Regions from separate parts of the Streptomyces sp. NPDC029216 genome, predicted to be linked through region 2. Evidence: riboswitches for the same ligand, from Rfam matches in the RefSeq annotation. Region 2 holds a riboswitch; each other region holds the start of a gene.
What was found. Region 2 has a riboswitch for cobalamin ahead of AB0F18_RS25235 (ribonucleoside-diphosphate reductase subunit alpha). Riboswitches for the same ligand answer to the same signal wherever they lie in the genome.
Positions count from the first base shown of each region.

Region 1: linked by a shared signal. The riboswitch ahead of cobN (cobaltochelatase subunit CobN) and the one ahead of AB0F18_RS25235 (ribonucleoside-diphosphate reductase subunit alpha) in region 2 are both predicted to bind cobalamin.
Region 3: linked by a shared signal. The riboswitch ahead of AB0F18_RS26225 (energy-coupling factor ABC transporter permease) and the one ahead of AB0F18_RS25235 (ribonucleoside-diphosphate reductase subunit alpha) in region 2 are both predicted to bind cobalamin.

Region 1 covers NZ_JBEZWL010000029.1:36,101-43,610, reverse strand. Annotated here, with positions in the region: gene AB0F18_RS14080 (hypothetical protein) at 1-203, opposite strand, end outside; gene cobN (cobaltochelatase subunit CobN) at 289-3,909, opposite strand; cobalamin riboswitch at 3,942-4,099, opposite strand; gene AB0F18_RS14070 (cobalamin biosynthesis protein CobG) at 4,360-5,625, shown strand; gene AB0F18_RS14065 (precorrin-8X methylmutase) at 5,630-6,277, shown strand; gene AB0F18_RS14060 (precorrin-2 C(20)-methyltransferase) at 6,274-7,510, shown strand, end outside.
Region 2 covers NZ_JBEZWL010000079.1:2,472-9,981, reverse strand. Annotated here, with positions in the region: gene AB0F18_RS25255 (carbon starvation CstA family protein) at 1-1,498, shown strand, start outside; gene AB0F18_RS25250 (YbdD/YjiX family protein) at 1,495-1,695, shown strand; gene AB0F18_RS25245 (Uma2 family endonuclease) at 1,752-2,336, opposite strand; gene AB0F18_RS25240 (GNAT family N-acetyltransferase) at 2,415-2,912, shown strand; cobalamin riboswitch at 2,971-3,102, shown strand; gene AB0F18_RS25235 (ribonucleoside-diphosphate reductase subunit alpha) at 3,250-5,640, shown strand; gene AB0F18_RS25230 (ribonucleotide-diphosphate reductase subunit beta) at 5,640-6,656, shown strand; gene def (peptide deformylase) at 6,910-7,510, opposite strand, start outside.
Region 3 covers NZ_JBEZWL010000085.1:7,353-14,862, reverse strand. Annotated here, with positions in the region: gene AB0F18_RS26240 (SsgA family sporulation/cell division regulator) at 67-474, shown strand; gene AB0F18_RS26235 (hypothetical protein) at 570-1,088, shown strand; gene AB0F18_RS26230 (flavodoxin family protein) at 1,103-1,813, opposite strand; cobalamin riboswitch at 1,905-2,136, shown strand; gene AB0F18_RS26225 (energy-coupling factor ABC transporter permease) at 2,167-2,865, shown strand; gene AB0F18_RS26220 (energy-coupling factor ABC transporter substrate-binding protein) at 2,865-3,212, shown strand; gene cbiQ (cobalt ECF transporter T component CbiQ) at 3,216-3,965, shown strand; gene AB0F18_RS26210 (ATP-binding cassette domain-containing protein) at 3,962-4,783, shown strand; gene AB0F18_RS26205 (PadR family transcriptional regulator) at 4,899-5,474, shown strand; gene AB0F18_RS26200 (EF-hand domain-containing protein) at 5,533-5,745, opposite strand; gene AB0F18_RS26195 (Lrp/AsnC family transcriptional regulator) at 5,861-6,307, opposite strand; gene AB0F18_RS26190 (LLM class flavin-dependent oxidoreductase) at 6,401-7,213, shown strand; gene AB0F18_RS26185 (nucleoside deaminase) at 7,210-7,510, shown strand, end outside.

The DNA of each region.
Region 1 (7,510 bases), on a different contig from region 2:
TTCGGGTGGGCTGACTGCCAGGCCTTGATGGACGTGTTCCAGTCCTCGCCCGTCAGGGCCGTGAGGGAGGCCGGGAACAGGCCGTCCCCCTCGCCCTTCCAGTGGGCGAGGGGGACGGCCTGGATGGTGGTGAGCAGGGCGCCGGCGTGTTCGAGGTCGCCGGTGTCCAGGGCGCGGAGGGCGTCGCCCGCCGCGTTCGTCACCGTTTCGTGTTCGGCGATGAATTCCTTGATGGGAGGGATCTGGCGGCAGCCGCAGTAGTGGCACGTGCCAGACCTGTTGAGGGATTCAGTCGGACTCGCCTTCGAGGTTGCCCTCCGTGTCCAGGTAGACCTGGCGGAGGGATTCGAGGATCTGCGGGTCCGGCTTCTCCCACATGCCGCGGGACTCGGCCTCCAGGAGGCGTTCCGCGATGCCGTGGAGGGCCCAGGGGTTGGCCTCCTCCAGGAAGGCGCGGTTCGTCGGGTCCAGGACGTAGGTTTCCGTGAGCTTGTCGTACATCCAGTCCGCCACGACGCCCGTCGTGGCGTCGTAGCCGAACAGGTAGTCGACCGTCGCCGCGAGTTCGAAGGCGCCCTTGTAGCCGTGGCGGCGCATCGCCTCGATCCACTTGGGGTTGACGACGCGGGCTCGGAAGACCCGGCTGGTTTCCTCGACCAGGGTGCGGGTCTTGACCGTTTCCGGGCGGGTGGAGTCGCCGATGTAGGCCTCGGGGGCCGTGCCGCGCAGGGCGCGGACCGTGGCCACCATGCCGCCGTGGTACTGGAAGTAGTCGTCCGAGTCGGCGATGTCGTGCTCGCGGGTGTCGGTGTTCTTGGCCGCGACGGTGATGCGCTTGTAGGCGGATTCCATCTCGGTGCGGGCCGGGCGGCCCTCCAGGCCGCGGCCGTACGCGTAGCCGCCCCAGACCGTGTAGACCTCCGCGAGGTCGGCGTCGGTGCGCCAGTCGCGGGAGTCGATCAGCTGGAGGATGCCCGCGCCGTACGTGCCCGGGCGGGAGCCGAAGATGCGGGTGGTGGCCTTGCGTTCGTCGCCGTGGGCGGCGAGGTCGGCCTGGGCGTGGGCCCGGATGAAGTTGGACTCGGCCGGCTCGTCCAGGGAGGCCGCCAGCCGGACCGCGTCGTCCAGGAGGCCGATGACGTGCGGGAACGCGTCGCGGAAGAAGCCCGAGATGCGGAGGGTCACGTCGATGCGGGGGCGGGCCAGTTCGGAGAGCGGGATCGCCTCGACGCCCGTGACGCGGCGGGAGGCCTCGTCCCAGACCGGGCGGACGCCCAGGAGGGCCAGGGCCTCGGCCACGTCGTCGCCGGCCGTGCGCATCGCGCTCGTGCCCCACAGGGACAGGCCGACCGAGGCGGGCCATTCGCCGTCGTGGTCCGCGCGGTAGCGGGTGAGGAGGGAGTCGGCCAGGGCCTGCCCGGTCTCCCACGCGAGGCGGGACGGGACGGCCTTCGGGTCGACCGAGTAGAAGTTGCGGCCGGTGGGGAGGACGTTGACCAGGCCGCGGAGCGGCGAGCCGGACGGGCCCGCCGGGACGAAGCCGCCGTCCAGGGCGCGCAGGACGTGCGCGATCTCGTCCGTGGTCCCCGCCAGGCGGGGGACGACCTCGTTCGCCGCGAAGGTGAGGATGTCCGAGACGGCCTGGGGGTGGCCCGCCGAGACGGCGGCGACCGCCGACGGGGCCCAGTTCGCGTCCTCCATCGCCTGGACCAGGGCGCGGGCCGTCTCCTCGACGGTGTCCGCCGCCGTGCGGGTGGCCGCCGACTCGTCGAGGCCGAGGGCCTCGCGCAGGCCCGGCAGGGCGGAGGTGCCGCCCCAGATCTGGCGGGCGCGGAGGATGGAGAGGACCAGGTTGACCCGGGCCTCGCCGGTCGGGGCGCCGCCCAGGACGTGCAGGCCGTCGCGGATCTGGGCGTCCTTGACCTCGCACAGCCAGCCGTCGACGTGCAGGAGGAAGTCGTCGAAGCCCTCGTCGTCCGGGCGTTCGTCCAGGCCCAGGTCGTGGTCGAGCTTGGCGGCCTGGATCAGGGTCCAGATCTGGGCGCGGATGGCCGGGAGCTTGGACGGGTCCATGGAGCTGATCTGGGCGTACTCGTCCAGGTGCTGCTCCAGGCGGGCGATGTCGCCGTACGACTCGGCGCGCGCCATCGGCGGGACCAGGTGGTCGACCAGGGTGGCGTGCACCCGGCGCTTGGCCTGGGTGCCCTCGCCCGGGTCGTTGACCAGGAACGGGTAGACCAGGGGCAGGTCGCCCAGGGCCGCGTCCGGGGAGCAGGAGGCGGACAGGCCCGCGTTCTTGCCGGGGAGCCATTCGAGGTTGCCGTGCTTGCCCAGGTGGATCATCGCGTCGGCGCCGAAACCGCCGTCCTCCGCGGCCGCCTGGATCCAGCGGTACGCCGCCAGGTAGTGGTGCGACGGCGGCAGGTCCGGGTCGTGGTAGATCGCGATCGGGTTCTCGCCGAAGCCGCGCGGCGGCTGGATCAGGATGAGGAGGTTCCCGCGGCGCAGCGCCGCGAGGACGATGTCGCCCTCCGGGTTGGAGGAGCGGTCCACGAACATGTTGCCGGGGGCCTCGCCCCAGTGTTCCTCGACGCTTTCGCGGAGGTCCGCGGGAAGCTCGGCGAACCAGCGCCTGTAGTCGGCCGCCGGGATGCGGACCGGGTTGCGGGCCAGCTGCTCCTCGGTGAGCCAGTCCTGGTCGTGGCCGCCGGCCTCGATCAGGGCGCGGATCAGCTCGTCGCCGTCACCGGAGACCAGGCCCGGGATCTCGGCCTCGGGGCCGAAGTCGTAACCGGCGGCGATGAGGGTGCGCAGGAGTTCCACCGCGCTGGCGGGGGTGTCCAGGCCGACCGCGTTGCCGATGCGGGAGTGCTTGGTGGGGTACGCGGACAGGACCAGCGCGATCCGCTTGTCGGCGGGGCCGATGTGGCGCAGCCGGGCGTGGCGGACGGCGATGCCGGCCACGCGGGCGGCGCGCTCGGCGTCGGCGACGTACGCGGGCAGGCCGTCCTCGTCGATCTCCTTGAAGGAGAACGGGACGGTGATCAGCCGGCCGTCGAACTCGGGCACGGCGACCTGGGTGGCGGCGTCGAGGGGGGACAGGCCCTCGTCGTTCTCCTCCCAGGTGCTGCGGGAGCCCGTCAGGCACAGGGCCTGGAGGATCGGCACGTTGAGCGAGGCCAGCGCGCCGGCGTCCCAGGACTCGTCGTCGCCGCCCGCCGAGGCGGTCGCGGGGCGGGTGCCGCCGGCGGCGAGGACGGTGGTGACGACGGCGTCCACCGAGGACAGGGCTTCGAGGAGCCCGGGCTCGGGCGTGCGCAGGGAGGAGACGTACAGGGGGAGGGGGCGGCCGCCCTTGGCCTCGATCGCGTCGCAGAGGGCGTGCACGAAGGCGGTGTTGCCGCTCATCTGGTGGGCGCGGTAGTAGAGCACGGCGACCTGGGGGCCGGTTGCCTCGGTGGCCGGGCGCTCCAGGGGGCCCCAGGTGGGGGAGGCGGCCGGGGGCTCGAAGCCGTGGCCGGTGAGCAGGACGGTGTCCGAGAGGAAGCGGGCCAGCTGTTCGAGGTTGGCCGGGCCGCCGTGCGCGAGGTAGCCGTGCGCCTCGGCGGCGATGCCGATCGGGACCGTGGAGGCCTCCATCAGCTGGGCGTCCGGGGCCTGTTCGCCGGTCAGCACCACCACCGGGCGGGTCTGGCCGGGGGCGAGGAGGACGTCGAGGCCCTCCTGCCAGGCGCGCAAGCCCCCGAGGAGGCGTACGACGACCAGCTCGGCGCCGTCCAGGAGGCCGGGCAGGTCGTCGAGGGGGAGGCGGGAGGGGTTCGCGAACCGGTACGGCACGGGGCCGCCGGCGGTGTTCGCGGCGCGGGCGCTGAGCAGATCGGTGTCGGACGTCGACAGCAGCAGGATCATGCGGCGGCAGGCCTTCCTCGGGGTTTCCGCGCCCCGGGCAGTGAGGACAGCGGGAGTTCCTGACTCACCTCGCGGATCGCTCCGCGGGGCTCACAGTGGCGGGACCGCGCCGGAATCGCACCGGGCTTCCTCCCATGTCGCCGTCCTCGGCGGTGACGGGCCGAGTGGTCCGCCGGAAGGTCATCTTAGGTGTCCCTTTCCCTGGCCGGGAGGTGGGGTGGGGGTGGTGGGCGCGGCCGTGCTGTCGGGGCTCTGCCCTGGGGGCCGTGCCGCAAACGTCGGGTGGGTGGGGGTGCCGCCGCGCGGAGCCGGTCCCCGCCCCGCCCTTTCCCCGTACCGCGGGGCTCGGCCCCGGACCCCGCGCCTCGAACGCCGCCGAGGCCGACGTAGCTGGTCGGGGTGGCGACGGACACAGGTCGGGGGTGGGGAATCGTGGGTATGCTCGCGGCCATGCCGCCCCAGCCACCTTCCGCCGCATCGCGGGACGAACCCGTCATACGCGACCGTGGCGACGCCTGCCCCGGCGCGCTGCGGCTGCACGCCGCCGACGACGGGTACCTGGCGCGCGTCCGGATCCCCGGCGGGCTGCTCACCACCCGGCAGGCCGCCGTACTCGGGCTCGCCGCCGAACGGTTCGGCGACGGGCACCTGGAACTCACCTCCCGCGGCAACGTCCAGCTGCGCGGCCTCGCCGACGGCTGCGGCGCCGGGCTCGCGGAGCTGCTGGACGGGGCCGGGCTGCTGCCCGCGCCCAGCCACGAGCGGGTGCGCAACATCGTGGCCACCCCGCTCGGCGGGTCCCTCGTCGTGGACTGGGTCCGGGAACTCGACCGGCTGCTGTGCGCGAGCACCCGGGCGGCCGCCCTCTCGGGGCGCTTCCTGTTCGCCCTCGACGACGGGCGCGGCGACGTGGCCGCCCTCGACCCCGACGTGACCGTGCTCGGCGCCGGACCCGGCGTCAGCGGCCGGGCCCTCGTACGGCTCGGCGCGGCCGCCGACGCCGTCGAGGTCGACGCCGCCGACGCGCCCCGGGCCGCGCTGCTGGCCGCCGAGTACTTCCTCGACTCCGCCGACGCCGCCGGGAACCGCGCCTGGCGCGTCGCCGAACTGGGCGTCGAACACGCCCTTGAGGCAAGGGAGTTCGCCCTGCGGCTCGGCGCCGCCGGGATCGCGGCCGGGCACCGCCCCGAGGTGGCGTGGCCGTACACCGAGCCGCCCCGGCCCTGGGGCGAGTACGGCGCCGGACTCTGCGTGCTGCTCCCGCTCGGGCGGCTGGACTCCGCGCAGTGGCGGGTCCTGGCCGAGGCGGCCGGCGGCGAGCTGCGCGTCACCCCCTGGCGGAGCGTCATCCTGCCGCGCGCCGCCGCCGACGGCTGCGACCGCATCGAGGCGGCCGGCCTCGTCGTCCGGCCCGGCAGCCCCTGGCTGTCCGTCACCGCCTGTACGGGGCAGCCCGGTTGCGCCAAGTCCCTCGCGGACGTACGCGCCGACGCGCGCGCCGTCGTGGCGCAATCCCCCGGAGACCTGCCCGTGCACTGGTCGGGCTGCGCGCGCCGGTGCGGCCATCCGCGCGGCACCGCCTGGGTGGACCTGGTCGCCACCCCGGACGGGTACGAACTCGACGCCCGGCCCGTCCCGCACACCGACCTGGCGGCCGCCCTCACGGCCGCACGACGCCCCCGTACACGTACCACCACACCACCCCCGTCGCAGTGAAGAAATGAGCGAGTACACCGTGTTCGAGTACGAGAAGGACGGCGCCGCGATCTACCGCCAGTCCTTTGCCACGATCCGCGCCGAGGCGGATCTCTCCGGGCTGCCCGCCTCGGTCGCCCAGGTCGCGGTGCGCATGATTCACGCCTGTGGCATGACCGACCTCCCCCAGGACCTGGGCTACACCCCCGACGTCGTCCTGCGGGCCCGCGCCGCGCTGCACGCCGGCGCGCCGATCCTGTGCGACGTGCAGATGGTCGCCAGCGGCGTCACCCGCAAGCGGCTGCCCGCCGGCAACGAGGTGATCTGTACCCTCTCCGACCCGGCCGTGCCCGCCCTCGCCGCGAAGATGGGCACCACGCGCAGCGCCGCCGCCCTCGAAGTCTGGCGCGACCGGGGCCTGTTGGAGAACTCCGTGATCGCCGTCGGCAACGCCCCGACCGCGCTGTTCCGGCTGCTGGAGATGATCGAGGAGGGCGCCCCGCGGCCCGCCGCCGTCATCGGCGTGCCCGTGGGCTTCATCGGCGCCGCCGAGTCCAAGGACGCCCTCGCCGCCCACCCCTCGGGCCTCGACCACCTGATCGTGCGGGGCCGGCGCGGCGGCAGCGCCATCGCGGCCGCCGCGGTCAACGCGATCGCGAGCGAGGAAGAATGAGCGGCCGGGAGGACAGTCAGGTGAAGGGGAAGCTGTACGGCGTCGGGCTCGGGCCCGGGGATCCGTCGCTGATGACCCTGCGCGCCGTCGAGGTGATAGCGCAGGCGGACGTCGTCGCCTACCACAGCGCCCGCCACGGCCGCTCCATCGCCCGCTCGATCGCCGCGAAGCACCTGCGCGCCGACCACGTCGAGGAGCCGCTGGTCTACCCGGTCACCACCGAGACCACCGACCACCCCGGCGGCTACCAGGGCGCGATGGAGGAGTTCTACGAGGCCTCCGCCGCCCGCCTGGCCGCGCACCTGGACGCCGGCCGGACCGTCGCCGTGCTCGCGGAGGGCGACCCGCTCTTCTACGGCTCGTACATGCACATGCACAAGCGGCTCGCGGACCGCTACGAGGCCGAGGTCATCCCCGGCGTCACCTCGGTCAGCGCCGCCGCCGCCCGCCTCGGCACCCCGCTCGTGGAGGGCGAGGAGGTGCTGACGATCCTGCCCGGCACCCTGCCCGAGGAGGAGCTCACCGCCCGCCTCGCCGCCACCGACTCGGCCGTCGTCATGAAGCTCGGCCGCACCTTCCCCGCCGTGCGCGGGGCGATGGAGGCCAGCGGGCGCCTGGCGGAGGCCCGTTACGTCGAGCGGGCCACGATGGAGGGCGAGCGGACCGGGGCCCTGGCCGACACCGACCCCGACAGCGTCCCGTACTTCGCGGTCGCCGTCGTGCCCAGCCGCGTCGGCAACCCGGGCAGCGTGCCGTCCGGGCCCGGCGAGGTCGCCGTCGTCGGCACCGGCCCGGCCGGTCCGCTGTGGCTGACCCCCGAGACGAAGCGGGCGCTGGCCGACGCCGAGGTGCTGATCGGGTACACGACCTACCTCGACCGGGTGCCGGTCCGGCCTGGCCAGGTGCGGCACGGCTCCGACAACAAGGTGGAGTCCGAGCGCGCCGAGTTCGCCCTCGAACTCGCCCGGCGCGGCAAGCGGGTGGCCGTGGTGTCCGGCGGCGACCCCGGGGTCTTCGCCATGGCCACCGCGGTCCTGGAGGTGGCCGGGCAGGCCCCGTACGCGGACGTGCCCGTACGGGTGCTGCCGGGCGTGACGGCGGCCAACGCGGCGGCCGCCGCGGCCGGGGCCCCGCTGGGCCACGACTACGCCACCGTCTCGCTCTCCGACCGGCTCAAGCCCTGGGAGGTCATCGCGGAGCGGCTGCGCGCGGCCGCCGCCGCCGACCTGGTGC
Region 2 (7,510 bases):
GGTCTCCGTCGTCGGCGTCGCGCTGCTGCTCCTGGCGATCGTGGCGGGCGGCTGGGTCGCCGAGTCCTCCTGGGCGGAGTTCTTCACCCTGGAGAAGGAGACCCTGGTCCTCTGGATGATCGGGTACGGCTTCTTCGCCTCCGTGCTCCCGGTGTGGCTGCTGCTCGCCCCCCGCGACTACCTGTCCACCTTCATGAAGGTCGGCACGATCGGGCTGATGGCCGTCGGCGTGGTCGTCGCCATGCCGACGCTGAAGATGCCCTCGGTGACCGACTTCGCCACCCGCGGCGACGGGCCGGTCTTCGCCGGATCGATGTTCCCCTTCGTCTTCATCACCATCGCGTGCGGGGCCCTGTCCGGCTTCCACTCCCTGGTCTCCTCGGGCACCACCCCGAAGATGATCCAGAAGGAGACCCAGGTCCGCGTCATCGGCTACGGCGCCATGCTCACCGAGTCCTTCGTCGCCGTCATGGCCGTGATAGCGGCGAGCATCATCGAGCCCGGCCTGTTCTTCGGCGTGAACTCCCCCGCCGGGGTCATCGGCACCACCGTCCAGTCCGCTTCGGCGGCGGTCGGGCACCTCGGCTTCGCCATCTCCCCCGAAGCCCTCGCGCAGGCCGCCAAGGACGTCGAGGAGACCACCCTGCTGTCCCGTACGGGCGGCGCGCCGACGTTCGCGCTCGGAATGTCGGAGATCTTCTCCGCCGTGGTCGGCGGGGCCGGGATGAAGGCGTTCTGGTACCACTTCGCCATCATGTTCGAGGCCCTGTTCATCCTGACGACGGTGGACGCGGGCACCCGGGTGGGCCGGTTCATGCTCCAGGACACCCTGGGCAACGTGCACAAGTCCTTCAAGGACGTCAGCTGGAAGCCGGGCGTGTGGGTGGCCAGCGCCGTCGTCGTCGGCGGCTGGGGCTACTTCCTGTGGGTCGGCGTCAAGGACCCGCTGGGCGGCATCAACCAGCTGTTCCCGCTGTTCGGCATCGCGAACCAGCTGCTCGCGGCGGTCGCGCTGGCCGTGTGCACCACGCTGCTGGTCAAGTCGGGCCGGCTCAAGTGGGCCTGGGTCACGGCCGTTCCGCTGGCCTGGGACGTGGCCGTCACCCTCACCGCGAGCTACCAGAAGGTCTTCTCGGACGACGTGAAGATCGGCTTCTTCGCACAGCGCGACAAGTACCAGACGGGCATCGACGCCGGGAAGGTGCTGCCGCCCGCCAAGACCATGGACGAGATGCACACCGTGGTCACCAACGCCACGGTGGACGGCGTCCTGTCGGCCCTCTTCGCGGCCCTGATCATCATCGTGCTGCTGGACGCGGCCCGGACCTGCTTCAAGGCCGTGTCCGACCCCGCGTCGGTCCGCCTTTCCGAGGTGCCGTGGACCGAGTCGAAGATCATCGCTCCGGCGGGGCTGATCGCCACGGCCGAGGAGAAGGCCGAGCTCGCGGCGGCCGGCCTCGACGGGGGCGGCGGCCGCGTGAAGGACCCGGTCGCGTGAGCGGCGCGGTCCGGGGGGCGCTGGCCAAGGCGCGGTACTACGTACGGGAGTTCTCCGGCGAGGCCGCGTACGACCGCTACGTCGCCCACGCCCGCTCCCACGACCCCGATGCCGAGGTCATGACCCGCCGCGCCTTCGAACGCGCCCGCACGGACGCCCGCGAGGCGGACCCGCGCGAGGGCTTCCGCTGCTGCTGAAGGGTTACTGATGGGCCCCGCTGGTCATCCGGCGGGGCCCATCCGCGTACGCGGGGTCAGCGCACCCAGTCCTTGAGGCGCTCGGTCTGGAGGGTGATGCCGACAGGGTCGGGGAGCGTGACGTCCTTGCCGAAGGGAACGGTACGTACGGTCTCGTACCGGTCGCCATCCGGGTCGCTGTAGACGAGAACCTGACACTTGAGCCGGTCGATGAGCAGGTAGACGGGGATACCGGTCTCCGCATAAGCGCGCGGCTTCTCGATCCGGTCGCGCCGCTCCGTGTCGGAGTCCCAGGAGGTCAACTCGACGGCCATCAGGATCGCGCCCGGATCCCCCCAGTCACTCTGCCCGACGAACGCGTCCTCGTGCGCCAGTACCCCGTCCGGAATGGCGCGGCCCTCCCGGTACCGTTCCGCCTTGATCCCCTGCCCTTGGTGCAGCCAGAAATCCGGGTGGCGCTGCATACAGATCCGCGCCAGCCACACGATGATCCGCCCGTGGTCCCCGTCCGGCATGGCCTTGCTCCTCAGCACCCCACCAATGAACTCCAGTCGCAGCCCCTCCTCCTCGCGGGCCGCCATACGGGCCAGGTGCTCGAACACTTCGGTCGTCATGTGGGGACGTTCGGTCATGACGGTCATGCCTCGCTCGCCTTCCTCGACGGTGCTGCTTCCGACGATAGCGCCGGGCACCGACACCCGTGGCGCACACTCGACCGCATGGACTTCGAGATCAGAACGGCGAGGGAAGACGAGTACGCGCGGCTCGGCGAGATCACCGGGCAGGCCTACACCGGGGACGGGCTGCTCGACCAGAACGAGGACGACCACTACCTCAACGTCCTGCGCGACGTCGCCGGCCGGGCCGGCGACGGGGAGGTGCTCGTCGCCGTGCGCGACGGGGAGGTGCTCGGCGGGGTGACGTTCGCCCCGCCCGGAAGCCGGCTCGCGGACGTCGCCGGCCCGCACGAGGCCGAGTTCCGGATGCTCGCGGTGGCCGCCGAGGCCCGCGGGCAGGGCGTCGGGGAGGCCCTCGTACGGGTCTGCGCCGAACGGGCCCGGGCCCTGGAGGGGGTCACGGCGCTGGTGCTGTCCACCCAGCCGGCCATGCGCGGAGCCCAGCGGATCTACGAGCGGCTCGGGTTCGTCCGTACGCCCGAACGGGACTGGTCGCCCATCCCGGAACTCACCCTGCTCACATACCGACTGGAGCTGTAACGACACGCTCCGCATGCACCCGACACAACATGTGGGGGCTACCGCATCGGGTCGCCCCCACATGTATGCTCATGCCTGCTGCCGCCGCAGGGGAATCCGGTGGGAATCCGGAACTGTCCCGCAACGGTGTGACGTACGCCCACCCGCGTATCCGCGAGTCCGAGGACCTGCCGGCAGTGCCCCCCGGATCGACCGAACCGGGGTGTCGATTCGTCCGGGCCTCGCGGTTGGGCCGGTGGACGCCATGTGGTGCCGAACGCGCTTGTGCGCGCGCCCGCATGCGCCCGCTCGCGCCCCGCTCCGCCGATGACCGGGCCGAGTGAGGGAGAGCTCCCCCGTGACCATCGCGCCCGCCGCCCCGCGCGCAGAGTCCGACCACCCCGAAGCAGAGGGCCCCGGCGCCGCGCTGCTGCGCACCCTCACCGAGCTCACGGCCGACCTCCCCGACACCGACCCCGGACGGGTCGCCGCCGCCGCGCTGCGCGGCCGCAGCGCCTCCGCCGACGAGGCCGAGCTGCGCGGGCTCGCCACCGAGGCCGCGGCCGGCCTGATCTCCGAGGACCCGGCCTACTCCCGTCTGGCCGCCCGCCTGCTGACGCTGGCCGTGGCCGACGAGGCCGCCGGCCAGGGCGCGACCTCCTTCGCCGAGTCCGTCGCCGTCGGCCACCGCGAGGGCCTGATCGCCGACCGCACCGCCGAGTTCGTCGCCGCCCACGCCGCCCGCCTGAACGCGCTGGTCGAGCACGCGCTCGCCGAGGGTGCGGACGACCGCTTCGGCTTCTTCGGCCTGCGCACCCTGCACAGCCGCTACCTGCTGCGCCACCCGATCACCCGCCAGGTGATCGAGACCCCGCAGTACTTCATGCTGCGCGTGGCCTGCGGCCTGGCCGAGGACGACAGCGTCCGCGCCGTCGAGGAAGTGGCCTCGCTGTACAGCCTGATGAGCCGGCTCGACTACCTGCCGTCGTCGCCGACCCTGTTCAACTCGGGTACGCGGCACCCGCAGATGTCCTCCTGCTACCTGCTGGACTCCCCGCTGGACGAGCTGGACTCCATCTACGACCGCTACCACCAGGTCGCCCGCCTCTCGAAGCACGCCGGCGGCATCGGCCTGTCGTACTCGCGCATCCGCGCCCGCGGTTCGCTGATCCGCGGCACCAACGGCCACTCCAACGGCATCGTGCCGTTCCTGAAGACCCTCGACGCCTCCGTGGCCGCTGTGAACCAGGGCGGCCGCCGCAAGGGTGCCGCCGCCGTCTACCTGGAGACCTGGCACGCCGACATCGAGGAGTTCCTGGAGCTCCGCGACAACACCGGCGAGGACCAGCGCCGTACGCACAACCTCAACCTCGCCCACTGGATCCCGGACGAGTTCATGCGCCGCGTGAACGCCGACGCCGAGTGGTCGCTGTTCTCCCCGGCCGACGTGCCCGAGCTGGTGGACCTGTACGGCGCCGAGTTCGACGCCGCCTACGTCAAGGCCGAGGCCTCCGGGCTGGCCAAGAAGACCATGCCGGCCCGTGACCTGTACGGCCGCATGATGCGCACCCTCGCGCAGACCGGCCAGGGCTGGATGACGTTCAAGGACGCCTCCAACCGGACCGCGAACCAGACCGCGCTGCCCGGCACGGTGGTCCACTCCTCCAACCTCTGCACCGAGATCATCGAGGTCACCAACGACGGCGAGACCGCCGTCTGCAACCTCGGCTCCGTCAACCTCGGCGCCTTCGTCGTCGACGGCGAGATGGACTGGGAGCGCCTGGACGAGACCGTCCGCACGGCCGTGACCTTCCTCGACCGCGTCGTGGACATCAACTTCTACCCGACCGAGCAGGCCGGCCGCTCCAACGCCAAGTGGCGTCCGGTGGGCCTGGGCGCGATGGGCCTCCAGGACGTCTTCTTCAAGCTGCGCCTGCCCTTCGACTCCGCCGGGGCGAAGGCCCTGTCGACGAAGATCGCCGAGCGCATCATGCTGGCCGCGTACGAGGCCTCCTGCGACCTCGCCGAGCGCAGCGGCCCGCTGCCCGCCTGGGAGCAGACCCGTACCGCGCAGGGCGTGCTGCACCCCGACCACTACGAGACCGAGCGCCACTGGCCCGAGCGCTGGGACGCCCTGCGCGCCCGGATCGCGCAGTCCGGCATGCGCAACTCCCTGCTCCTCGCGATCGCCCCGACGGCGACGATCGCCTCGATCGCGGGCGTGTACGAGTGCATCGAGCCGCAGGTCTCCAACCTCTTCAAGCGCGAGACCCTCAGCGGCGAGTTCCTCCAGGTCAACGCCTACCTGGTGGAGGACCTCAAGAAGCTGGGCGTGTGGGACGCGCAGACCCGTGAGGCGCTGCGCGAGTCCTCGGGCTCCGTGCAGGGCTTCGGCTGGATCCCGGCGGAGGTCCGCGAGCTGTACCGCACGGCGTGGGAGATCCCGCAGCGCGGCCTGATCGACATGGCGGCGGCCCGTACGCCGTACCTGGACCAGAGCCAGTCGCTGAACCTGTTCCTGGAGACGCCCACCATCGGCAAGCTCAGCTCGATGTACGCGTACGCCTGGAAGCAGGGCCTGAAGACCACGTACTACCTGCGCTCGCGCCCGGCGACGAAGATCGCCCGCGCGGCCTCCGGCACCGCCGTCCCGGCTGCCGCCACCCCCACCCAGCTGCCGCAGGCCCTGGACGCCGAGGCGCTGGCCTGCTCCCTTGAGAACCCCGAGTCCTGCGAGGCCTGCCAGTAATGAGCTCCACCGACAAGAAGAACCTCCTCGACCCGGGCTTCGAGCTCACGCTCCGTCCGATGCGCTACCCGGACTTCTACGAGCGCTACCGGGACGCGATCAAGAACACCTGGACGGTGGAGGAGGTCGACCTCCACTCGGACGTCGCCGACCTCGCGAAGCTGACGCCGGCCGAGCAGCACATGATCGGCCGTCTGGTCGCGTTCTTCGCGACGGGCGACTCGATCGTCTCGAACAACCTGGTGCTGACGCTCTACAAGCACATCAACTCCCCGGAGGCGCGCCTGTACCTGTCGCGCCAGCTGTTCGAGGAGGCCGTGCACGTCCAGTTCTACCTGACGCTGCTCGACACCTACCTGCCCGACCCGGACGACCGCGCGGCCGCCTTCGACGCGGTCGAGGAGATCCCCTCCATCCGCGAGAAGGCGCAGTTCTGCTTCAAGTGGATGGACTCGGTCGAGAAGATCGAACGGCTGGAGACGGCCGCCGACCGGCGCCGCTTCCTGCTGAACCTGATCTGCTTCGCCGCGTGCATCGAGGGCCTGTTCTTCTACGGCGCGTTCGCGTACGTGTACTGGTTCCGCTCGCGCGGCCTGCTGCACGGTCTGGCCACCGGCACCAACTGGGTGTTCCGCGACGAGACCATGCACATGAACTTCGCGTTCGAGGTCGTGGACACGGTCCGCAAGGAGGAGCCGGAGCTGTTCGACGACGCCCTCCAGCAGCAGGTCACCGACATGCTGAAGGAGGCCGTGGAGGCGGAGCTGCAGTTCGGCCGCGACCTGTGCGGTGACGGCCTGCCGGGCATGAACACCGACTCGATGCGCGAGTACCTGGAGTGCGTCGCCGACCAGCGTCTGGTGCGCCTCGGCTTCCCGCCGGTGTACGGCTCGCAGAACCCGTTCTCGTTCATGGAGCTCCAGGGCGTCCAGGAGCTGACGAACTTCTTCGAGCGCCGCCCGTCGGCGTACCAGGTGGCCGTCGAGGGCACCGTCGACCTGGACGAGGACTTCTAGTCCTCGCCCCTCCTCCCGTGCGCGACGCGCGCGGTGGCGGGAGAGACGCCAACGGCCGGTAATCGCCCATGACTTGACATTCGGGGCGGGTGTGCCTGGCCGCCGCACACCGGCGGTGGTGTGATCCGGGTACGCCACAGCGCGCGACCCACGCGCAGACCCCCCACAGGCGAAGGCCCCGCTCCGGAACGCTTCCGGAGCGGGGCCTTCGTACAGGTGCGGCGCGCGGCCGCGACCGGGACCGGTCGCGGGATCAGTCGTTCGGGACGATCTCGTAGCGCGGGGCGTTCTCCGCCATCTGGCGCAGCGCGTCCTTGCGGTCGCGCTTCGAGAGGCGGTCGATGTACAGGTAGCCGTACAGGTGGTCGGTCTCGTGCTGGAGGCAGCGCGCGAAGTAGCCGGTACCGCGGACCTTGATCGGGTTGCCCTGCGCGTCCTGGCCGGTGACCTCGGCGTAGTCCGGGCGGGCCAGGGAGGCGTACGCGGTGGGGACCGAGAGGCAGCCCTCGTTGGAGTCGTCCAGCACGCGGGCGGCGGCCGGCAGCTCGACGAGCTTGGGGTTGACCACGACACCGGTGTGGCGCACACCGTCGTCGTCGGGGCAGTCGTAGACGAAGACCTTGGCGTCCACGCCGATCTGGTTGGCGGCCAGGCCCACGCCCTCGGCGGTCTTCTGGCTGGCGAACATGTCGTCGATCAGCTGCGCCAGCTCGTCACCGAACTCGGTGACGTCCTTGCACTCGCGGTGCAGCACCGGGTTGCCGACCACCGTGATCGGGCGGGACGTACCGCGTTCGCGGTGGGCGAGCTCGCGCGCCTCACAGTCCTCGGTGTCCACGACGTAGCCCTCGTCG
Region 3 (7,510 bases), on a different contig from region 2:
GGCGCCCGTCGTGTGCACTAGCGTGCTGCGGGGGGCGCAGTGACCCCGCGAAGAGAGGCAGCCGCCATGGCCATCACCGAACACCGTGTCCTGCCGCTGCGGCTGGAGGCCGCACCGCTGCCGGTCCCCCTGGAAGGTGTCTTCGTCTACCGCACGGACCGGCCCTACGAGGTCTCCGTCGAGTTCCGGGGCGCCGGGACCGCGATCGCCCGCTGGGTGTTCTCGCGGGAGCTGCTGATGGACGGGCAGACCTGCGCCACCGGCGAGGGCGACATACAGGTGTGGCCGCGCTGGACGGGCACCGAGCCGCGCGTCCTGCTGGCCCTCAGCAACGGCGAGCGCGGCTGCGTGGTCTCCGCGCGGGCCAAGGACCTGCGCGAGCTGTGCCGGCGGATGACCGAGCTGGTCCCGCGCGGGCAGGAGCGGCGCCACTACGACCTGGACGCCGAGCTGAGCGCGCTGCTGACGTTCTGAGGACGCGGGGGCGGGCCGCGTGCAACCACGGGGGCCGCTGGAGTGTCGTACCGGATGACAGTCATTTCCCCGTCTCAGAGGATCGGGGGGACGCCATGCGTCACCACCCGCACCGCCGCCGGATCGTGGCCCTGGCCACGGGTGCCCTGCTGACCGCAGGGCTGGCGCTCGCCGCACCGGCCTCGGCGGCCGCCCCGGCCGCCGTCCGCTCCAGCAGCACCCCGCTCGTCGTCAACGCCCGCTGGGGCGGTCACTGCACGTTCGACCGGGTCGTGATCGACCTGGAGGGCTCCGTGCCCCCGGTCACCGTCACTCCCGTCTCCCAGCTGGTCTACGACGGGTCCGGCAAGCCCGTCCCGCTGGCCGGGAAGTACTTCCTGGAGATCCGCCTGCACCCCGCCGCCGGTCACGACGACGCGGGCAACAACGTCTACCAGGGCCCCAAGCTCCAGCAGATCTACCTCAGCAAGCTCAAGGGCCTCGCCCTGACCGGCGATTTCGAGGGGTACGTGACCTTCGGCGCCGCCTTCGACACCCCGCCCGTCTACAGCACCTCCGTCCTGCACTCGCCCGAGCGGTTCGTGGTGGACGTCGCGCACCCGAACACCTGCTGACAGGGGAGCACTGCCTAGCGGTGCTCCGGGTTCGGGAAGTCGAAACGGCAGCCGGCGTCCCACAGGGAACGCTGGTTGCCGTGGGCGGGGATGCCGCCCGCCCGCTTGAGGAGCGCCGCAAGGTGCATCAGGTTCCAGGACATGAACGCCGTGTTGCGGTTGGTGAAGTCGTTCTGGGGACCGCCGGAGCCCGGGTCCAGGTACGAGGGCCCGGGCCCGGCCTCGCCGATCCAGCCCGCGTCGGCCTGCGGCGGGACGGCGTAGCCCAGGTGCTGGAGGCTGTACAGGATGTTCATGGCGCAGTGTTTGACGCCGTCCTCGTTGCCGGTGATCAGCGCCCCGCCGACCCGCCCGTAGTAGGCGTACTGGCCGTGCTCGTTCAGCAGCGAGGAGCAGGAGTAGAGCCGCTCGATGACCTGCTTCATGACCGAGCTGTTGTCGCCGAGCCAGATCGGGCCGCACAGGACGAGGATGTCGGCGTCCATGATCTGGCTGTAGAGCACCGGCCACTGGTCGCTCTCCCACCCGTGTTCGGTCATGTCGGGCCAGACGCCGGTGGCGATGTCGTGGTCCACGGCGCGGATCAGGGAGGTCCGGGCGCCGGCCGATTCCATGACGGCACGGCTCTTGGCGATCAGCCCCTCGGTGTTGCTGGTCTCGGGCGAGCGTTTGAGGGTGCAGTTGACGTAGACGGCGGAGAGGTCGGAGTAGTCGTAGTCGGCCACTCCCCCACCCTGCGGGCCGGCCGGCGGGCCCGCCAGCGTCCGGCGGCCGTCCGGGGGACCGAAGCGGAATTATGTCCTCCGATGGGCCGGATCGGTCCGGTTTGATACCGGTCCGTGCGTGCGACTAGGGTCAGCGGGCCTTGGTGTTCGGGAAACCGGTGGGAAACCGGTGCGGCCCTCGCCACTGTGATCGGGAAGTCCGGCTCCACCCCCCTCGCGGGAAGCCACTGGGACCGCGCGGGAGACCGCTCGGGCCCGGGAAGGCGGAGCCGGGGCGGCAGTACCCGTCAGCCAGGAGACCGGCCGGGGCGCGTACGTCCATCCACGAGGTGCTGGAGAGGTCTCCCGAACTCATGCACATAGCCGAGGGGTTCCTGCCCCCACTGCACGCGGCCGCCTGGGGCGCCGCGTCCGCCCCGTTCGTCCTCCACGGGGTCCGCGCCCTGACCCGCGAGGTGAAGGCCCACCCGGAGAGCACCCTGCTGCTCGGGGCGTCCGGGGCGTTCACGTTCGTCCTGTCCGCACTGAAGATCCCCTCGGTGACGGGCAGTTGCTCGCACCCCACCGGAACCGGACTGGGCGCCATCCTCTTCCGGCCGCCCGTCATGGCGGTGCTCGGCACGATCACCCTGCTGTTCCAGGCGCTGCTGCTGGCGCACGGCGGCCTCACCACCCTCGGCGCCAACGTCTTCTCGATGGCCATCGCCGGGCCCTGGGCCGGGTACGCGGTCTACAAGCTGCTGCGGAAGTCCGGTGCGCCGCTGATGGTGACCGTCTTCTCCGGCGCCTTCTTCGCCGACCTGGTCACCTACTGCGTGACCTCCGTCCAGCTGGCGCTGGCCTTCCCCGACCCGTCCAGCGGCTTCACCGGCTCCCTGGAGAAGTTCGCGGGCATCTTCGCCCTCACCCAGATCCCGCTCGCGGTCAGCGAGGGACTGCTGACGGTGCTCGTGATGCGGCTGCTGATGCAGTCGAGCAGGTCCGACCTGGTCCGCCTCGGGGTCGCGAAGCTGACCGGGCAGAAGCGGACCGAGCAGGAGGCGGCCCTCTGATGACCAGGAACGCCAAGATCAACACCCTGCTGCTGCTCCTGGTGGCGGCGCTGGCCGTGCTGCCGCTCGCGCTGGGGCTCGGCGAGGGCAAGGAGGAGCCGTTCACGGGCGCCGACGCCCAGGCCGAGTCGGCCATCACCGAGCTCAAGCCGGACTACCAGCCCTGGTTCTCCCCGCTGTACGAACCGCCGTCCGGCGAGGTCGAGTCCGCACTGTTCGCCCTCCAGGCCGCCCTGGGCGCGGGCGTGCTCGCCTACTACTTCGGCGTCCGCAGGGGCCGCCGCCAGGGCGCGGCGCAGGCCCTCGCCCAGGCGCAGGCCCCCGCCGAGAGCACGCGGGAACGGTAGCCGGTGCTGCCCATCGACGTGGCGGCGCACGGCAGCCGCTGGCGCGGCCGGCATCCGCTGGAGAAGGCCCTGCTCGGGTTCGGGCTGACCGTCACCGCCGTGTGCCTGCCCCCGTGGCCCGGCGGGCCGCTGGTCGCCGCGGCCACCCTGGCCGTGCTGCTGGGGCCCGCCGGGGTGGCCGGGCGGCAGCTGTGGCGGGCCTTCCGGGTCCCGCTGGGGTTCTGCGTCACCGGGGCGCTGCCGCTGCTGGTCTCGGTGGGCGGCCCGGACGGGTTCCTCGCGCCGGCCCCGGACGGGCCCCGGCACGCGGTGGACCTGCTGCTGCGCACCTCGGCCGCCTCGCTCGGGGTGCTGCTGTTCGCCTTCACCACACCGGTCTCGGACGTCCTGCCCCGGCTGGTGCGGGCCGGGGTGCCGGCGCCCGTGGTGGACGTGGCCCTGGTCATGTACCGGATCGGGTTCCTGCTGCTGGACTCCCTGGCGCAGGTCCGCCGGGCCCAGGCGGCCCGGCTCGGGCAGACGAGCCGGGCGGCCGCGTGGCGTTCGGTGGCCGGGCTCGCGGCGACCTCGTTCATCCGGGCCTTCGACCGCGCCGCCCGGCTCCAGGAGGGCCTGGCGGGGCGCGGCTACGACGGCGCGCTGCGGGTACTGGTCCCGCCGGCGCCGCTGTCCTGGCGGTTCCTGGCGGCCGCCGCCGCCCTGCCGGCCGGCCTGGTCGCGGGGACCCTCGTACTGAAGGAGCTGGGACTGTGACCGCGTTGGTGGAACTGGTCGGCGCGGGGTACGCGTACGAGGACGGGCCGGCCGTGCTGTCCGGCGTGGACTTCTCGATCACCGAGGGGCGGGCGCTGGTGCTGCTGGGCCGCAACGGCAGCGGCAAGACCACCCTGATGCGGCTGCTGAGCGGGGGCCTGCGGCCCGGCTCGGGCGTGCTGCGGCTGGAAGGCACGGCGGTGGCGTACGACCGGCGGGGGCTGACCCGGCTGCGCACGACCGTCCAGCTGGTGGTGCAGGACCCGGACGACCAGCTCTTCGCGGCCTCGGTGGAGCAGGACGTGTCCTTCGGCCCGATGAACCTGGGCCTGCCGGAGGCGGAGGTCCGCGAGCGGGTGGACTCCGCGCTGGCCGCGCTGGACATCACCGCGCTGCGCGACCGCCCGACGCACCTGCTGTCGTACGGGCAGCGCAAGCGCGCGGCGATCGCGGGCGCGGTGGCGATGGCGCCGCGGGTGCTGATCCTGGACGAGCCGACGGCGGGCCTGGACCCGGACGGGCAGGAACGGCTGCTGGACGTCCTGGCGGGGCTGCGGGCGGCGGGGACGACGGTGGTGATGGCCACCCATGACGTGGACCTGGCGGTGCGGTGGGCCGACGACGCGGCCGTGCTGACTCCGGCGGGGGTTCGGGTGGGGCCGGCCGGGGTCCTGCTGTCGGACCCGGAGCTGTTGGCTTCGGCGGGCCTGCGTCAGGCGTGGTCCCCGGCGGTGACGGCCTTCCTGCGGGCCCACGGGTTCCTCGGCGCGGACGCCCCGGGGCCACGGGTACCGGAGGCGCTGGGTGCGCTGGGCTGAGCACCGGGGGCGGGGTCGGCCCTGCGGGGCGGTGTCCGGTGTGCCCACCCGTCCCGCCCTGCGGGACGATTGCCCACACCGGGGTGGGGCGGTTGGCCGCGCCTACGATGGCCGCATGTCGCTGCCCCATGCCATTCTCACCGCCCTGCTGGAGAAGCCCTCGTCCGGGCTGGAGCTGACCCGGCGGTTCGACAAGTCGATCGGCTACTTCTGGTCCGCGACGCACCAGCAGATCTATCGGGAGCTGGGGCGGCTGGAGGAGGCGGGGCTGATCCGGGCGCTGCCCAGCGAGGTGCCCGTGCGGGGGCAGAAGAAGGAGTACGAGGTGCTGCCCGACGGCAGCGCGGAGCTGGCGCGGTGGGTGGACGAGCGGCAGGACCCCAAGCCGATGCGGGACGCGCTGCTGCTGCGGATCCGGGCGGCGGCCGTGGTGGGGCCGCAGGGGCTCGGGCCGGAGCTGCGGCGGCACCTGGAGCTGCACCGGACGCAGTTGGCCGAGTACGAGGCCATCGAGGCGAAGGACTTCCCGCCGGGGCGGGACGCGGCCGAGGACCGGCTGCGCCGGCTCGTGCTGCACGGAGGGATCGCCCTGGAGGGCTTCTGGCTGAGCTGGCTGGAGGAGGCCCTCAATGAGGTCGAGGACATGACAAGCCTCGACGCGGAGGGCCCCGGGGCCCCGGCCGGCACCTGACGCGCCCCCGCCCCGGCGGGCGGGGCGGAGGCGGGCGCGGCGCCCGCGGGGCGGGACCTTACTTGTTCAGGTCGGCCCAGAACTCGTCGAAGCTCAGCAGCTTGTCGCCGTTGAGGTCCTTCGCGGCGATGATCGCGTCGGCGACCGCGGGGGTGACGAACGCGTCCCCCATCGCGCGCATGGCCGCGCTGTACTCGTCGGCCGTGATGACGCCGTCGCCGTTCTCGTCGAACCGGTTGAACGTCTCGCGGGCCTGCTCGATGTCCGCCACTGGGGCCACCCCTTCCTGGTGCTTGTTGACCGGCTCAGGGTAGCCGTACCGGGGGCCGGTCCCGTCCATGGGTCCCGTTCGACCGGCAGGCATGGGCGCGGCGGTCGGCCGTTGGTCAGGGCTGCTTGGGTCCTCGGTAGGGCAGTGTCCGGCTGTAGACGACGCTCGTGGTCGTGCTGCCGAAGCCGGCCAGTTCGTCCATGAGCGTCTCCAGGTGCTCCATGGAGGTCGCGGCGACCTTCAGGGTGTAGCAGTCGTCGCCGGTGGTGCGCAGGCACTCCAGGATTTCGCGGCGTTCGGCGAGGAGATGGTGCAGTGGCTGGTGGCGGTTGCCGGGGTACTTCAGGCGGACGACGGCGAGCACCGGGTAGCCGACCTTGGCCAGGTCCACGGTGGCGTGGTAACCGGTGATGACGCCCCACGACTCCAGATTCCGCACCCGCTCGGTGGTGGCCGACGGGCTGAGGCTGACGCGGCGCCCCAGCTCGCTGAGGGAAATGCGGGCCTCCTGCTGCAGGTGCTCGATGATCGCCCAGTCGATGTCGTCGAGGTTCACGGTCATGGCGCGATATTACCGGGAGATTCGCTACAGGCAGCCGGAACTACCGGGAAGATGACGTTCCCCGCAAGGGGATCACCGCAATAACCTCGGGGCATGCAACTTGGTGTCAACGTACCGAACTTCGGGCCCGGGACCGACCCGGGCGTGCTGCGCGAGTGGGCGCGGGTCGTGGCGGGGAGCGGGTTCGACCTGCTGATGGTGTCGGACCATGTGGCCGTCACTCCGGATGTGGCGGAGCGGTATCCGGAGCCGTTCTACGACCCGTTCACCACGCTGTCCTGGCTGGCCGGGATCACTGGTGGCGAGCTGGGGCTGGGCACGACCGTGCTGGTGCTGCCGTACCGTCATCCGCTGCTGGCGGCACGCATGGCGAGCAGCCTGCAACGGCTCAGCGGTGGGCGGTTCGTGCTCGGAGTGGGGGTCGGGTGGGCGCGGCAGGAGTTCGACGCGCTCGGGGTGCCGTTCGGCGCGCGGGGCCGGCTGACCGACGAGTACCTGGGGGTGATGCGGCAGGTGTGGAAGGCGGAGGACCACGCCGCGCCTGCGGTGTGGATCGGCGGGCACAGTGCGGCGGCGATCCGGCGGACGGTCAGGTTCGGCGACGCCTGGCATCCGCTGAGGCTTCCGCTGACGCAGATGCGGTCGGTTCTCGCGGACCACGCGTTGCCGGGGTTCGCGCCGCGGATCGCGCTACGGCTGACCGATGCTCCGGTCGAAGATGCCGAACGGCCGGCCGGTGTCGGCGACGTGCAGCAGATCGTGGGTGATCTGGCGGAGCTTCGCGGACTCGGCGCCCAGACGGTGGTGCTCGACCCCTACCACGGGGACCCGGATCAGACCCGTCGGCCCGAGGCCGCGTGGCGGGCGCTCACCGCGGTGGCCGAGCAGTGGAGGACGGTGTCGTGATCACCCCTGCCGACGAGGCGCTGCTGCGGCAGGCCATCGGTATCGCGGCGCGCGCGGTGGAGCTGGGCGACGCGCCCTACGGCTCGCTGCTGGCCGGGCCGGACGGGGCGGTCCTCGCCGAAGCGCACAACACGGTCCGGCGGGACGGTGACATCACGGCCCACCCGGAGTTGAAGCTGGCCCGGTGGGCGGCCCGTGAGCTGGATACGGACACGGCCGCCCGCACCACCCTGTACACGAGCTGCCAGCCGTGCGGCATGTGCGGCGGCGCCATCGTCCGCTCCGGCATCGGCCGGG